3 regions of the Mesobacillus thioparans genome follow, and region 1 is predicted to be linked to each of the others. Evidence: riboswitches for the same ligand, from Rfam matches in the RefSeq annotation. Region 1 holds a riboswitch; each other region holds the start of a gene.

Region 1 (5,784 bases):
ATCGGTAATAAGTTCAATATTTTTTTATCTACATTCTTTTCGAATGCCGCCCAGCCTCCGTCATTGTTTTGCATGGAAACAAGCCAGTTCACTCCACGATCCCATGCTTGCCGGTAATCCACCTTCTCTGTGGCCAAAGTACGGATTGCCCTCAGTGCAGCGGTTGTATCGTCAATATCCGGGTGGAATGTGTTCAAGTCCGCAAACCCCCAGCCACCTGGTAACAGGTCTGGTGCATGAATGGCCCAATCCCCGTATTTGAGATGCTGACGGGAGAGGATGTATTCATTAGCCTTGTGAACAGTGGGGGATGAATAGGGAACACCGGTTTCTTGCAGAGCATAACTAATTAATGTCGTATTCCAGACCGTAGCCGTTGTGTACTGGCAGTGAAGTTTTCCGTCAATCCGGGTGGCCATTGCTTTTAACCCTTGCACTGCACGGGTAATCACTGGATGTGTTTTATGATAGCCTCTAGCCATTAAGGCAAAAATCATCAGGGTAGTACAGCTGAAATAATTCAAGAAGGTGCCGTCGGGTTCGAGTCGGTCCAGCATATATTTTTCGGCACGATATAATGCCAGCTCGCGAAGGTTTCCATGGGATTTCAATCCCTTTATCCCTTGTTTAATCCAATTGATCAGCGAGCGCGCATCTTCTACTTGATCTTCTGTTAAAAAACGAACTTCTTTGTTTTGAAATAAATCGGAGAGATCAGGCGATCGTGGTGTTCGTTTACGGAAATTCGTATTGGCCAGAATCAAAAAAGGGATAAGGTTGGCTCTTCCGTATACGGAGATGTCAAAAAGGTTGATTGGGAAGGAGTCTGGTATAAGCATCACTTCAATATTTATGGGGAGGTGCGGCCACTCACATTGTCCTGTCAGTGCCAGCATGATTTTTAAAAACAAATGGACTTCCGAGGCACCTCCGTTGGCCAAAATAAACTTCCTGGCGGCCTGTATATCCTTGTCTTTTTTATTCCTGTAACCAGAATAAAGGAGGGCATAATAAGCTTCCACAGTGGATGTCAGATTTCCTTTTTCCTGATCGTGAAATAGCTTCCATGACCCATCTTCCTGCTGTTCTCCGGCAATCCGATCCACTAATTCTTTTATGAAATCTTCATCATTTATCTCCAACGTTCGTAATAAGATAATCATACTGCAGTCGGTTTGGATCCCAGTCTCGAAAGGATAATGCCAGGCACCGTTTTCTGATTGGTCCTGAATCAACTGATCAGCAATTCTATTCATTTCCTTATATACCCGATGCCTCATTTAACCCATCCTCTCCCGAATATTCATCTTTGTATACATATTCCTTGTGCAAAATGAATATGCATTCTTGACTGAACCACTAAAAATGAACTCTCATGAAGGATGATGCCGTTCTTGCTGAACTCTTTCTCAGATGTAAAAAAAGAATTAAAGAAAAAGGCGAAAAAGAAAGCTTTCGGTCATCTGCCTGATTTATTAGAAAAAGATAAACGATGGATTTATTTAATAAAAGAGCAGACTAGACAACTCAATCAAAACAATGTAACACGGACGCAGGCGTATTTTCAGTTTTACCTTCAGCGCCCTGAAATACATTGGGCTTTTCTTGGCCATATGGTATCGCGAAACGTCGGATGGAACATGACGGATTTAAAAGGGGAGTTGCTGACAAAGCTTTTATCTGATAGAGATCAGAAAGACTTTTTTTCGCTTTTGGAGCGCGGCAGTTGGTTGATATTTCAAGATGTGTATCCTCAATTTTTGATCTATGACCTGAGTGTGAGAGGCAGAAAGGAGATGTTCCATCTTTTACGTTATTTTCATGTTTCCACCTTCATGGAAACGATGTGGCGTTATTTTTGGAACAGTGGTGATCAAGCTGCATTGGCGTTTGCGATGGTGATCAATGAACAAAGCTATCTGGAAAAAAGATTGATCCAAAATCAGCATTATAAAAAAACCGTAACAGGTACGGTCAGCTTTAAAATGCACGATTTTTTGAATTTTAATAACATCATTTTTCCCTGTTGTACAGGGGATAAAAGGGAGAAAGCTTCGCTTACCGGTGGCACCCTACGCTATTTCACTTCGCTCCACGAGAGAATTTTATTCGGAAAAAAGTTGTATTCGCTTCTTTTTCAGCAAGAAAGAATTCTGGCTGGGGTCTTGAAATGGGCCCAAGAACATCCTCACACAGGCTCAAGGAAAGATTATTGGCCTCATTTGTTTAATGATATAAATGAATCTTTCCCCCGGTCCCTTTATAAGCGGCGGGTCAAGAATTGTGTGTTAAGAAAGGGGGCCGAACGGTTATACAGCCCGCCCTTAAAATACGCCTGGCCGGATACCCCTCATGAAAAGGCAGAGAGCGGGGATTGGTTTGAGGATTGGCATGTCCTCGATTATTTTCATAAGGAAGTCAGTGTGGATGGAGGAATTTTAACTAATTATTGCAAAACCATTGAAAAAATCGAACTTGCGGTTATGGCAAAGGAAACTATTCTATTGCGAGAAGAATAATTAAACATGAGCAGATTTTAAACATTATTAGGATATTCATAACTTTACAATCAAAAGGCTATCTTGATGTCTTTTGATTTTTTATTTTTTAAAACGAACAAAACATTATATCCTTTATTTATGGTGCCTTTTTAAGTGTTTCAACTGCTTTTGTCCCTCATTAAAAATTAAATTTTAGATAATTTATCCAAGTTCACACTTTTTTCGACACGAATTGTGTATAATTGAAACCAGCGGAAAATTTAATACATAAAGAATCTGGTGTCTGCTAAACGAATTTGAGTAGTTTAGAGACTTAATAGGGAAGTTGGTGAAATTCCAACGCGGTCCCGCCACTGTAACTGGGAGCTTCAAGCTTTATGCCACTGTACTATTTGTATGGGAAGGCGCTTGATAGCAATGACCAGAAGCCAGGAGACCTGCCTGATTCTTCGCGTCACAACCTACGAGGATAGGAGGTGTTTGGGAACGATTCTGGCTTTTTTAGGCGAACCGACACAAACATCTCCATGAGTAAAATGGAGGTGTTTTTTTAGTTTTATAGAACGGTTCTATTTTGTTGTGCAAAAAGTTTGCAGAAACAATCGAAATGATAATTCGGAGGAATGACAGATGAAGAAGTTGAATGCCTTTTTATTCGCACTATTATTAACAATCGGCGCTTTGGCTGGGTGTGGCAACGCAGAGCAGTCGAACGCGGAAAAGCCAAATAAAACTGAAACGGTCCAACAGGAAGAAGCAAAGTTCCCTGTTAGTATAAAGGATGGAACAGGACAAGAAGTCACCATTGAATCGAAGCCTGAAAAAATTGTTTCCCTGATTCCAAGCAATACAGAAATTGCATACGGGATAGGTCTAGATGAACAAATAATTGGAGTTTCTGATTTTGATAATTTCCCTGAAGAAGTGGCAGAGAAAGAGAAAATTGGCGGAATGGAATTTAATGTTGAGAAAATCGTTTCTTTAAAGCCTGATTTGGTACTTGCGCATGCTTCAGGTGCACATACTTCTGGGGCTGGCCTCCAGCAGCTTAAGGATGCTGGAATCACTGTTCTTGTCGTTAACGACGCAACTACATTCGATGCAGTTTATGAATCGATCAGCATGATTGGTACTGCCTCAGGTGAACAGGAAAAGGCCGATACTTTGATTGCAGACATGAAGAAAAAGATTGAAGAAATCAAAACACAAGCAAAGGAAATCAAAGAAGAAGACAGAAAGTCGGTATTTGTTGAAGTATCACCAACACCAGAAATTTATGCAGCTGGCAAGAATACCTTCATTGACGAAATGCTGCAAATCATTAATGCGGATAACACTGTAAAAGAAGAAGGTTGGCCAAAGCTAGACCCAGAGGCCATCATTAAAAGCAATCCTGATGTGATAATCACGACACATGGATACTATACGAATGAGCCGGTGAAAAATGTGATAAGCCGGAAAGGCTGGGACAAGATTACCGCTGTTAAGGAAAACCGTGTGGTTGATGTTCATTCCGATAAGGTGACAAGAACTGGGCCGAGGCTGACAGAAGGAGTAGAGGAGCTTGCCAAAGCCGTTTACCCGGATGTTTTCAAATAATTTGCAGACCAGCACAAAAAAGCAGGCACAGTCAAAGGCTTCTGCAAAGGAAATAGTCTTGAATCCAGCAGGCGGCTCAGATGAACCAGCACAAGTAAAAATAGGAGAAAATCATCTTAAGATGAAGCAAGATTACATTGTCTTAAATTCTCCGATCCCATTAAGAACGATGTCTTCCGGAGTTGTCGGAGCGGGAACCGGCTGGTACACCACTTTTGTAAACCGGCATGTGGACAAAGGTTATGACTGCAGCGACCATAGGGAAGAAATGATCCAATATTTGAAGGAGCAGGGATTACAGCCTGGAGATACAGTCGGGATGATGACGGCAGTGATGCTAGAGGATGTATCCTATAAGCACTATCAGGAAGAAGGGTTTTCAGTCTTTATCGTTGTTACAGCAGGTGTTGGAAACGCCATAGACGCTTCGAAAAGCAGTGAGTATTATTCTTTTGATATGTCGCCAGGAACGATAAATATTTGGATATTCGTCAGCGGAGAACTGACTGAGGAAGCTTTCATTCAGAGTATCATGACAGCTACTGAAGTGAAGACAAAGGCGCTTCACGATCTGGAAATAAGGGATAAGCTGTCAGGGTCAGTGGCAACAGGTACATCCACTGACAGCATCCTGGTTGCCTCAACACAACGGGGGCAAAAGCTTGATTACGCTGGCACGATTACTCCCCTTGGACGAATCATTGGCAAGGGAGTACATGAATGTACAGTGGAAGCAATCAGGAACAGCAAGAAAAGGGTGAGAATATGATCATGAACCACCTTACAGCCGTCACACTGGCTGTCATTCTTGATTGGTTTATTGGTGATCCGCCAAAGTGGCCGCATCCGGTGAAATGGATGGGAACACTTATTTACAAATTAGACAGAAGGATGAATAAAGGCAGAGGCAGAAAAGCCAAAGGAACAGCAATGGTCGCTGCTGTCCTGCTGGTTGTCGGAAGCATCGTTGTTCTGCTTACATTCTTCTTTTACTTCCTGCATCCTTTTGCAGGAATCCTTATGGAAGCTGTGATGATTTCAACAGCCATTGCCCAAAAAAGCCTGAAGGAAGCTGGATTATCGGTCTATTATCCACTTGCAGACAATGATATGGAAGAGTCGAGGCATAAGCTATCCTGGATTGTTGGCCGTGATACAGAGCAGCTTGAAGAACCAGAAATTGTCCGGGCTGCTGTCGAGACGGTTGCCGAAAACACGAGCGATGGCATCACAGCGCCGCTATTCTGGGCGGTGCTTGGCGGTGCTCCGCTTGCGCTAATGTACCGGGCAATCAATACCTGTGATTCGATGTTGGGATATAAAAATGATCAATACTTGGACTTTGGCTGGGCATCCGCAAAACTTGATGATTTGGCGAACTGGGTGCCTAGCAGGATTACCTCACTTTGTATGGTCGCGATGAACCGCCCGCTTTACATCACAAGAATTGCCGCCTGGAAAATGGTCAGGCGCGATGCCAAAAAGCACCTGAGCCCAAACAGCGGCTGGGGCGAGGCAGCGGTGGCAGCCATATTAGGTGTCCAGCTCGGAGGCACAAATTACTATAAAGGGATTATTTCAGAACGCGCTACAATGGGCGAAGCACTTGTTATGTTAGACAAAAATCATATTTTAGCAGCAAATAAAATCGTAACAGCTACTGTTCCGCTTTTTCTGGCAGTGC
Region 2 (5,784 bases), on a different contig from region 1:
AATACAACTTCCCCTTCAGGAAGGAGATTGGTGATATTCACCGGTGAGGTGCTGATTACATCATATAGTTGGACCTGACTGTTCTCTTCCGTGAAAATGACGATTGCATTCTCTTCCTCTGAATAATGAAGATGGTCAGGAAAAACATTCAGGATATGGTACATGGTGATGCCGCCCGAGTTGGCAGTCGCAAACGACTGGGAAACCGGCACTCTGCCATAAACGACTTTTTCGATCTGCTTAAGATCTGCTGGAACCTCCAGTTTTCTTAATCCTGCCCGGCCTGTATCAGAAGGAACTCTCGTTGAATACTGGTACTCCTCAACCCGTTCAAAGCCGAACTTCGGGTAAAAATCGAGCACGCTGTCGTTAGCGAACAGATACATATAGTCATACTTTCCTTCGTATTCAGCCAGGACATGGTTCATTAGTTTTGCCGACAGCCCCTTGTTACGGTAATCCGGATGGGTCATGACGGTACCGATTTGGAGGGCTTTACGGCTTTCTCGATTCAAGATCAAATCTAGCTCATTGACCGACACGTTCGCAACCACCCGGCCGCCATCTGCGAAGGAATACGGAATGTATCGCTCTCCCCAATAGCCTTTTTCATGCCAGTTGGTAAAATCAAGACCGAAAATGTCGGCGGCCAGCTGAATGAAACTCTTCCTCAACTCATTATTTTCACGATAATTGCTTACTAGCTTCATAAATCAAAACTCCTGTCACTTGATGCAAACATATAGGTTTTATGATGGAAGCGAATCCCATAAATCAGCCCAATCGCCAGCATATTCCCCATCAGCGAGCTTCCGCCATAACTGATGAAAGGCAGCGGAATCCCGGTAATCGGCAGCAGCTGGATGGTCATTCCGATATTCTGGAAGACATGGAAGGTAATCATGCTGATGACACCTGCACTAATATAGGAGTTAAAAGGGTCATTCGTATCCAGCGCTGTTTTGGTCAGGTGGTAGATGAGCAGGAAGTACAGGCTGATGACAAAACTGCCGCCAACAAAGCCGAATTCCTCTCCGATGACGCTGAAAATGAAGTCTGTATGGCTTTCGGGAATATAGACTTCGCTGCCATTGATCCCTTTTCCAGTCAGCATGCCAGACCCGATCGCACTGAGGGATTTCAATAAATGGTAGCCATATTCCGGGTTGCTCTCCGGGTCAAGCCAGGCATAGATACGGCCAAACTGATACGTTTTTACCCCCAGATATTTCTTCAGGATCTCTGGCTTCCAAATGACGAGATACAGAATGCCGGCTCCAAGCGCAGCTCCACCGCCATAGAGAGGCAGGATGATTTTCCACGTGATGCCGGAAACTAGGACGATTCCTGTGAAAATCGCAATTACGACCAATGCTGTTCCAAGGTCTGGCTGCATCATGATCATCCCAAGCGGTAAGGCGGTGATCAAGCCAAGCTTGATGAACAGCAGGAAGTCTGTTTGAAGTGTCCTTCTCGGATGTTTTTTATGGTGGGCATAGATGACGGTGCTTAAAGCAAGAATCAAAAAGACTTTCATGAACTCGGAGGGCTGGATCGAACCGAATGGCTCGATGAAGAACCAGCTTTTGGCCCCGTTCCTTTCTTCCGCAATGCTGGCAGGAGCGAAAAACAGGAAGACGAGCAGGAAGATCCCGAAGCCGTATAAATACCATGAGAGTTTGCGGTATTGTTCACTGTCGAACATCATCACGACTGCAATGATTCCTGAACCGACGACATACCAAAATATTTGCTTGTATAAAAAGTTCTGACCAACATATTGCCCGGTCTTCTGGGCGCTATAAATGGCGAGGCAGCTGGTCAGAAAAAACAACAGTAAGAGAAGTGTCAACGTCCAATCAAAGCGGTCGAATTTTTTAATCGATTTATCCATTTGCTACACCCTGTCCAAATCATTTTCATCACATAATATTTCGCCTATTTGTGAAGGCCTTACCATTTTAATGCTAGCAGACAAAGATTATCCTCACAATCCCTTTGCAGGTAATATATTCCTATAAATATAGACGAATGCCAGGAGGGATTGGTTTCTTTTTTACCAATGGATTCTTTTCGCGGGAAAGGCGGATAATAATTATGTTTTTGAGGATTCAGAATAAGATATTTTCCATCGTTTTTGTTAGAATGGAAGAAGTGTTATTTGTACGGAGCCGCTGGCATTCTGCAGCTTAGAATTTTCCGGGAGGTTTTGCTGTTGAAAAAGAACCATCCTTATAGCAGGGATTTATTATATCTCCACATGAACGAACGGGATCATTATGTGCTTTCGCATGGAATCGAATTCCATGAATTTGCCCGGTCGCTGCCCGATCCTTTTAACCATCTATTGCTGTTGAAGCATCGCTATGAGGATGGCGAATTCAACAGGCATACCTTATTTGAGTATGTACCAGAAGAAAATGCCGAAAAGCTCATTGGAGCCAATACACATGCTTACGGGGATTTTTGCTGGATTGATTTTGAGGAAGTGGAAGCGCTGAATGTACTGACGGCCCAGGAAATTGCCGAACTTCTTTATCTTGGACATATCAAGCATCATTTGAAGCTGCCTTTTTACAATCAGCTTAATAATCGCTTTGTGTACCTTTCCAACGAAGACGGCTGGTTCAACAAGACGTACTACCGCAATTTCAATGACTTTTTCCGCATGCTTGGCAATGTCCTTGCAGGTAAGCTGGGAGAAATGAAACCGGAAAAAACGCTGCTTGGAATCCGGAAAAAGAAGTCCTATCCCTCTGTCAGCAAGGAAATCCTGAAATCACTGATACCAGCCTTGAAGGAGGGTGCCGTGTTTTCGCTGAAGAACATCCAGCAGAACCGCAACAGGATTGAAATACCGATCTGGATCATCGGAGATTTTGCCAACATGGATGACATGCATGATGAATACAAAGAAGCGAACCGCAACAATCCTGACGGCAGACTTGTTTTCGATAAAAAGTTGAAGGAATGGAGCTTGCTTGCACAATAAGTCGAAAAAACAAAATCTTTGCAGCAACTTTTGGCAAATCGTGTATAATGGGTTGTAGCGGAAAATTACATATCGAAATGAACAGGTGTCTTTTATAACAAGACTTAATAGGGAAGTTGGTGAAAATCCAACGCGGTCCCGCCACTGTAAATGGGAGCAAGCTGCATTACGCCACTGTACAAATGTATGGGAAGGCGCAGCGAGCATTGACCATGAGCCAGGAGACCTGCCTGTCCATTGCACCAAGCAAACTACGAGGATAGGGAGGTGCCGACAGGCTCTATGTCTTTTATGGTGATAAAAACATTTGCTTACTCGGACATCTCCCCTTCTGGTGGAGATGTCTTTTATTTATCGAAAAATGGAGGAGAAGTGAATGAAGAAGTTATTGTTGTTATGGATGGCAGCTGCCATAATCCTGGCTGGGTGCGGTACCGAAGCACAGCCAGAAAAAAAGGAAGGCGAAAAAACCGCGCAGGAGCAACAGTCAGGATTCCCTGTCACGGTAAAAGATGCGCTTGATGAAGAAGTTATCATTGAAGAAAAGCCTGAAAAGATCATTTCCCTGATTCCGAGCAACACGGAAATCGTTTATGCGCTTGACAGCGGCGACGCAATTGTCGGCGTCACGGATTTCGACAATTACCCAGAGGAAGCAATGTCGAAGGAAAAAGTCGGCGGCATGGAATTCAATATTGAGAAAATGATTTCCTTAAAGCCAGACCTAGTCCTTGCCCCGGGGTCTACCGCGGACACGGCAAAAGAAGGGCTGCAGCAACTAAAAGATGCAGGAATTGCTGTTGTCGTCGTAAATGATGCGCAATCATTTGAAGAAGTGTATCAATCCATCGAGATGATTGGAAAAGCGATTGGTGAGCCTGAAAAAGCAGCCGAGCTTATCAAGACGATGAAAAACAGCTTCGCAGTCCTGAAGAAGAAAGCGGAAGCTATCAAACCGGAAGAGCAAAAGACAGTATTTGTCGAGGTCTCTCCTGAACCGGAAATCTACACAGCCGGCAATCATACGTTTATCAACGAAATGCTTGAGTTGATTGGCGCGAAGAATGCTGCCGGCGACATGGAAGGATGGCCGAAAGTCGACCCGGAAGCCATGGTGGAGCGTAATCCTGATGTCGTTGTGACAACCTATGGATACTATACTGAAAAAGCTGCTGAGCAGGTACTTGCGCGGCAGGGCTGGAACAATGTAAAAGCAGTCAAGGACAAGCAGGTATTCGATGTCCACTCCGATCTTGTTACCCGGTCAGGCCCAAGGCTCGCTGAAGGAGCGGAGGAACTTGCAAAAGCCATTTACCCGGACGTTTTTAAATAATAAAGGATTAGCCTATCTATTTGCAGCAGCATTCTTGATCATCTCGATGCTGCTGGGAATCTCCATCGGAACGGTTTCCATACCTGTACCCGCTATTATTGAAATCATTAGTGCTGAAATTTTCCGCTTCCAGGGACAGGGAATCGATCCGATGCATGCAAGTATTGTCATGGAAATCAGGCTGCCGCGCGTGCTCCTGGCAGGACTTGTCGGTGCATCACTGGCAATCGCCGGTGCTGCGTTCCAGGGACTGCTGCGCAATCCGCTGGCAGACCCGTATACACTCGGAATTTCATCAGGTGCCTCCATTGGTGCTGTCGTGACGCTGTTCTTTGGCCTTTCGCTGCCGCTGGCCGGTGCCTTTACCTTGCCGGTGCTCAGCATTCTGTTCGCATTCGCCACTGTGCTGTTTGTCCTGTTTTTTGCCCGCAAAGTTGACAGGCTGCTAAGGGTGGAGACGATCATTTTAACCGGAATTATCTTAAGTTCATTTCTAGGTTCTTTCATTTCTTTGATGATCGCCCTCTCCGGTGAAGAGTTGAGGCAAATCATTGGCTGGCTGCTCGGCAGCGTGTCGATGCGCGGCTGGGAGTATATAAAAATCATTTTCCCTTTCTTCGTGATTGGTCTGGTTATTTTACTGGCAAACTCAAGGGAACTGAATGCGATGTCGTTTGGTGAGGAACGGGCCCAGCATCTCGGCGTCAATGTCGAGCGTCGCAAGCTGTTGATTTTGCTGTCAGGTTCCCTTTTAACAGGTTCAGCGGTTGCTGTCTCCGGGACAATCGGCTTCGTTGGTCTCGTCATTCCCCATCTGACCAGGACAGTATGGGGGCCGGACCATCGCCACTTGCTGCCGATATCCGTCCTGATTGGCAGCGGCTTCCTGATTCTCGCTGATTTAATTTCTAGAACCATCATCGCGCCATCGGAATTGCCGATTGGCGTAATCACGGCATTAATCGGAGCTCCGGTTTTTGCGTTTATTTTAATGAAAAATCGCAGGGAAAGAAGTGCTGGCTCATGATTACAGTGAAGAATTTGTCAGGCGGATATGCAGGCGGCGAGGTGTTGAAGGAAGTCTCCTTCGAGGTTGGCAAAGGTGAATTGTTCGGAATCCTTGGTCCAAACGGCAGCGGGAAAACCACGCTGTTAAAAATGATCAGCGGCGCTTTGGAATTCAGAAAAGGTGCCATTGAGCTGGACAGCCGGCCCCTGACTCAGTATTCACCGAAGCAGCTTGCGAGGATGATGGCGGTCCTGCCGCAGCATTCCGACCAGGCCTTCCCGTATAGTGTGAAAGAAACCGTCTCGCTTGGCCGTTATGCACACCAGAAAGGCTGGTTCCATAGCTGGAGTGAGGAAGATGAGCAGATTGTCCTTAAGGTGATGGACCAGACAGGGATCGCCCATCTCCAGGAAAAATCAATCGTTGAACTATCCGGCGGCGAAAGGCAGC
Region 3 (5,784 bases), on a different contig from region 1:
CAGCAAAAGAAGGAGAATAGACAGCTGATTGGCCTGACATTCGCCTGGTTGCTTTTGCCACTGCAGGCTGGGAGTTCATCACATTTCTCTTTTGACAGGATTTTATCCCAAAAAGAGCCATGATCGTTCAAGATCATGGCTCTTTTCTGGATCAAAATACAAAGGTAAGGCTTATAAAAATAATCTGCACAGGAAAATTTATAGCTCATCAAATCCATTCTCATCGGATGTTTTCGTGTACTGTCTCGATTTTTGCTCAAAGAAGTCAGTCTTGCCAAGATCGACTTCCTGATAGGCGATGATCCATCTTAACGGATTGGTCCGATATCCTTCGAAAGGCGCTGCAAAGCCCAGCTGTTCTGCACGTTTATTGGCCATGAATTTTATATAGGCTTTTACATCTGACATCAGCAGGCCATCGATATTGTTGCCGATAATATAATCCGCCCACTCAATCTCAAGGCCAGCAGCTTCCCGGAAGGCTGCAGTTCCAAACTCCCTCAATGATTCTGAGTCATACTCAGGATTCTCACGGAGAATCTCTTTGAAAATCTTCTCGAATAACCCAACATGCAGCTGTTCATCACGGTTGATGTAGTTAATCATCGTGCTGGTGCCGACCATTTTCTGATTCCGCGCCAGATTGTAAAAGAACGCGAAGCCTGAGTAGAAGAACAGGCCTTCAAGGATGACATCATAGACGATGGAATGCAACAGATTCTTAACATCAGGATTTTCGGCAAAATCTTTGTATCCGTCTGTTATAAACTCATTCCGCTTGCGCAGGATTGGCTCAGTCCTCCAGTAATCGAACACTTCCTGCTGCTTCGATTTGGATACGATGCTTGACAGCACATAGCTGTAGGAATGATTATGGATTACTTCCTGCTGCGCCAGTATGATCATCAGGGCATTTAAGCTGGAATCGGTTAAATAATCAGCCACTTTGCCGGCGTAGTCGGTTTGAATGCTGTCAAGGAGCGCCAGAAGCCCGATAATTTTTAAAAAGGCATCCTGTTCTTTTTCGGTTAGCATCGAAAATTGCTTAACATCCTTTGACATGTTGATTTCAAAAGGGGTCCAGAAATTGCCCAGCATTTTCTTATATTTTGGATAAGCCCATGGAAAGCGGACATCATCCCAATTCAGGATATTTGAACTTTGCCCATTTATAATCCCGGTCGAAGCATTTGGCGCATCGGCTTCGACAAGTGATCTTTTCTTCAATAGTTTCATCGTTTTCCTCCCCTTCATCTTAACTATGGCAGCTTTCACATTCGTCCCAATCACTGCTCGATGTTGAGCGGACGTAATAAGTTGTTTTCAAGCCAGATTTCCAGGCATCCAAATGCAGGTCCAGCAGCGCTTTTGCCTTGATTGTATTTTTCACATAAATGTTAAACGAAATGGATTGGTCAATATGGCGCTGCCGCCGTGCATTCTGCCTAATGCTCCAATGCTGGTCCACATTGTAGGCCGTTTTGTAAAACCACATCGTCTCAGCTGATAGATCAGGTGCTGTCACCGGAATCTTGTAATCTTTCTTTTCTTCTGAGTACTCGAGCCTGAAAATCGGGTCGATGCTTGCCGTCGAACCTGCCAGAATCGATGTTGAAGAGTTTGGCGCGACTGCCATCAGGTAACCGTTCCTGATGCCGTGCTTTTTAATTTCCTCAGTGAGATTCTCCCATCGTTCACCAGCATACTGTCTCTTCTTGAAAAACTGTCCTGTACACCAATCGGAACCTTCGAAATAAGGATATGCCCCTTTTTCTTTTGCCAGCTCAAGGCTTGCACTGATGGTTAAGCAGGCGATCTCTTCATAAAGAGCATCACAATATTCTACCGCCTCTTCGCTTTCCCACTTGATTCCTTTCAGAGCCAACAGATGATGCCAGCCGAATGTTCCCAGTCCGATCCCCCGATAATTCTTGTTGGTCATTTGGGCCTGCAGCACAGGAATTTCATTGATATCGATGACGTTATCCAGCATCCTGACCTGAATACGGATTACTCTCTCAAGTACATCATCCACCACACTTTTCCCCAGGGAAATCGAGGACAAGTTGCAGACGACAAAGTCACCAGGTTTTTTATAGATTAAAATCTTTCCATCCTCCACTGTTTCCTCTTCAAGGAGAGTCGGGCTCATATTCTGCGTGATTTCTGTGCACAGATTGCTGCAGTAAACCATTCCTTTATGGTGGTTGGCATTCAGCCTGTTCACCTGATCCCTGTAAAACATGTAAGGGGTGCCGGTTTCAAGCTGGGAAATCATAATCGATTTAAAGATTTCTATCGCAGGAACGACCTCACGTGACAAACCTGAATGATTGACGCAGGTCCAATATTTTTCCCTGAACGACCCAGCTCCCTTTTCCTCATCAAAATGATCTTCAAGCGAAAATCCCATTACGCGCCTTATTTCGTGTGGATCGAACAGATACCAGTCGCCCCGTTTTTCTACCTGCTCCATGAATAAGTCCGGGATGCAGATGCCCGTGAATAAATCATGTGTCCGCTGGCGCTCATCTCCATTATTGAGTTTTGCATCAAGGAACGGGAAGATGTCCTTATGCCACACATCGAGATAAACAGCAATCGCACCCTGCCGCTGCCCTAATTGATCGACCGAAACTGCTGTGTTGTTCAGCTGTTTCATCCACGGGATCACCCCGGAACTAATCCCTTTAAAGCCTTTAATATCGCTGCCGCGGCTTCTGATTTTCCCCAGGTACACGCCAATGCCGCCGCCATTCTTGCTCAAGGTGGAGATATCCGTGTTGGAATCATAGATGCTCCTTAAATCATCTGCTACCGTATCAATAAAGCAGCTCGATAACTGGCCATAGCTTTTGCCGGCATTCGCAAGCGTCGGTGTCGCCACGGTCATATAAAGATTAGAAAGCGCCCAATATGCCTCCTCAACCAATCCAAGCCGTTTTTCCTTCGGTTCTTCAGCCAGCAAGGTCATTACGATGATCATGAACCGCTCCTGGGGCAGCTCAGCAAAATCGCCTTTTTGAGTGCGTGCAAGATACCGTTCCGCCATCGTGACAAGCCCTATGTAGGTAAATAATTTGTCTCTGTTGGGATCGATTACTTTTTCAAGGTATTCGATTTCTTCCTGGGAGTAGGTTTTTAATATTTCGCTATCATAAATCCCGATCTCTATCAGTCTATTGATTAAATCATAGAAGGATCCATAACCAACTCCTTCTCGAAAGCCTGCACTAAGCTTGTACAATTTTTTCAAGTAAAACCGTGCAGCTGCATATGTCCAGTCAGGTTCATCCCGGCCGATTCTTTCGACTGCTGTCAAAATTAACATGTTATCAATCTGGTCGTCTGTCATATTCTTGGCTTCAAGGCCCTGGCAGACCTTTTCTTTGAATGGTGAAAAATCTAATCGAGGGAACGATTTTTCGATTTCTGTAATCAGTGTGGCTGCATGATCATCCTTTACTTGAATTTTCATCGATGACTCCTCCTGCTTGTTTACTTTTTCTCATTTCCAGCCTATGTTGCCTTCTCATGTCCGCCGTGTTGAATAGCTTCCATTCCTCAATACTTTCCGGAATGACCCCGGCGACCGGAACAGGCACACCATTTTCATCCTTTGCCACCATGGTTAAAATCGAGGTGGTCGTCAACGTCTTTTTGCTAGTCTTTAAGTTTTCACTTTCCACTTTCACGAATACTTCCATTGACGTCCTGCCTGTTGAAATCACGACGGCTTCCAGCGTTAAAATATCGCCGACTACCGCGGAAGACAGGAAATTCACCGAGTCAATCGAGGCTGTGACAACTGCTCTTCTGCTGTGCTTCATCGCTGCAATCGCTGCGATTTCATCAATATAGGACAACACCGTTCCGCCGAAAATCGTTCCAAGATGATTCGTGTCCGGAGGCAAAACCAGCCGGTTTTGCAAAGTCCTGGACACATTTGTAGATAATCCTTCCATTACTGACCTCCTGTGTGTAAAAAATGCTCCCTGAAAAATGAGAAAAACCCATCTCGGGGAGATGGGTTTAAGTAACGTTGATCAATTAACAACTCACATATGTATCTGCAAAAAATTCATGAGCCTATCAATTTATCCCCGTAATACCTTCCCAATTCCCGAAGAAGATAACACGCATAAATATGGCAGGTCTCCTGACTTGTGCTTCACCCTACTTTAAGGCCTTCCCATCCATTTTTAGACAGTGGTTCTTCCTTATTTCGTCAGCACTTACAGTTGCGGGAACAGTTCTGGACTCTCACCAGATTCCCTATTAAGTCTTGTTCAGACACCATGTTTACCGGTAAATACAATATTTAGTTGTGTTTTAATTAAACAACACAATATATCGTGTTATGAATTGATAGTAAATCATCTGCCTCGTAATTTCAACTAATTTCATAACAACACTAAATTATGGGCGTGGTCGATATATTGCAAAAAGTGTTCGATATCTCTTTAAATATGGTCGATAAAATCAAAAATCCGCTGATATATATCGAAATGTGGTCGATATAATTTGATTTTCGCAATTAGGGTAAAAACAGAAATAAGGGGACATACCTGTGCAAAGGTGGTACCTTCACCGCAAATAAAATATAGGGTATTTCCCCGATTCCTTTTCAACCCATCAATAAAACGCTACGCAACAAGCTTATATACCCTTATGAGCATTCTAAGCATCCCATAATTGCCTTCTTGTCAAAAAGTGTTCAAGACTTTTTGACAGAATTGTGATGGTGTCTCCAAATGTGAGGTTCGTCACACCTTGGCTGTGATATAAATGGTTTATTAATCTTGTAAACATTCAATCACATATGGAGGAATTAAAATGGCTCGCATAAATACATGGAATCCTGAAGACGATCGTTTCTGGCAATCTGAAGGAAAAAAACATGCCCAACGTAACTTGTGGATTTCGGTACCTTCCTTGATGCTCGCGTTCATTGTCTGGCAAATCTGGTCTGTGGTTGCAATTCGTCTTAATGATATTGGTTTTAATTTTACTGATCAACAGCTTTTCGCATTGGCTGCCATGCCTGGTCTTGTGGGTGCAACGCTGCGATTTGTGTACACATTCGGAGTGGGAATGATGGGCGGACGCAACTGGACAGTCCTGACAACTGCCGTGCTTGCGATTCCTGCTGTCGGCATCGGCTTCGCGGTACAGAATCCTGACACACCATACTCAGTGATGCTTTTACTCGCTGCACTTTGCGGATTGGGTGGCGGAAACTTTTCAAGTTCTTCATCCAACATCAGCTTCTTTTTTCCGAAAAAAGCACGTGGAACGGCGCTTGGCATCAACGGCGGTTTAGGCAACATGGGTGTATCTGTCGTCCAATTCGTAACACCGTTAATCATTACCACTGGAACATTCGCTTTCATCGCTGGCGATGGACAGAAATTATCTAACGGTCAGGAAGTTTTCCTTCAAAACGCAGCATTCATCTGGCTGATCCCGATTGCAATCGTCACAATCGCAGCATGGTTTGGCATGGATAACCTGCCTGGCACAAAGCAATCATTCGCTGACCAATTCGTCATTGTAAAAAGAAAGCACACTTGGATCATGACATGGCTTTACGTGGCAACATTCGGATCTTTCATCGGTTACTCAGCGGCATTCCCGCTTTTATTGAAAACACAGTTCCCTGAATATATTTCCTTAGCATTCTTAGGTGCTTTCCTTGCTGCAGCTGCACGCCCTATCGGCGGATGGCTGGCTGATAAAATGGGCGGCGCCAAGCTGACATCCATCGTTCTGGTTGTGATGATG

What was found. Region 1 has a riboswitch for cobalamin ahead of ACNAZ4_RS06100 (ABC transporter substrate-binding protein). Riboswitches for the same ligand answer to the same signal wherever they lie in the genome.
Region 2: linked by a shared signal. The riboswitch ahead of ACNAZ4_RS21660 (helical backbone metal receptor) and the one ahead of ACNAZ4_RS06100 (ABC transporter substrate-binding protein) in region 1 are both predicted to bind cobalamin.
Region 3: linked by a shared signal. The riboswitch ahead of ACNAZ4_RS18670 (acyl-CoA thioesterase) and the one ahead of ACNAZ4_RS06100 (ABC transporter substrate-binding protein) in region 1 are both predicted to bind cobalamin.

The regions. Positions count from the first base shown of each region.
Region 1 covers NZ_CBCSFH010000002.1:318,379-324,162, reverse strand. Annotated here, with positions in the region: gene shc (squalene--hopene cyclase) at 1-1,280, opposite strand, end outside; gene ACNAZ4_RS06105 (DUF2515 family protein) at 1,386-2,519, shown strand; cobalamin riboswitch at 2,762-2,960, shown strand; gene ACNAZ4_RS06100 (ABC transporter substrate-binding protein) at 3,132-4,100, shown strand; gene ACNAZ4_RS06095 (adenosylcobinamide amidohydrolase) at 4,066-4,869, shown strand; gene cbiB (adenosylcobinamide-phosphate synthase CbiB) at 4,866-5,784, shown strand, end outside.
Region 2 covers NZ_CBCSFH010000019.1:29,459-35,242, reverse strand. Annotated here, with positions in the region: gene ACNAZ4_RS21675 (GNAT family N-acetyltransferase) at 1-710, opposite strand, end outside; gene ACNAZ4_RS21670 (FtsW/RodA/SpoVE family cell cycle protein) at 707-1,894, opposite strand; gene ACNAZ4_RS21665 (hypothetical protein) at 2,216-2,992, shown strand; cobalamin riboswitch at 3,059-3,240, shown strand; gene ACNAZ4_RS21660 (helical backbone metal receptor) at 3,369-4,325, shown strand; gene ACNAZ4_RS21655 (FecCD family ABC transporter permease) at 4,291-5,352, shown strand; gene ACNAZ4_RS21650 (heme ABC transporter ATP-binding protein) at 5,349-5,784, shown strand, end outside.
Region 3 covers NZ_CBCSFH010000013.1:66,677-72,460, reverse strand. Annotated here, with positions in the region: gene ACNAZ4_RS18680 (ribonucleotide-diphosphate reductase subunit beta) at 199-1,236, opposite strand; gene ACNAZ4_RS18675 (ribonucleoside-diphosphate reductase subunit alpha) at 1,256-3,478, opposite strand; gene ACNAZ4_RS18670 (acyl-CoA thioesterase) at 3,456-3,965, opposite strand; cobalamin riboswitch at 4,133-4,316, opposite strand; gene ACNAZ4_RS18665 (MFS transporter) at 4,837-5,784, shown strand, end outside.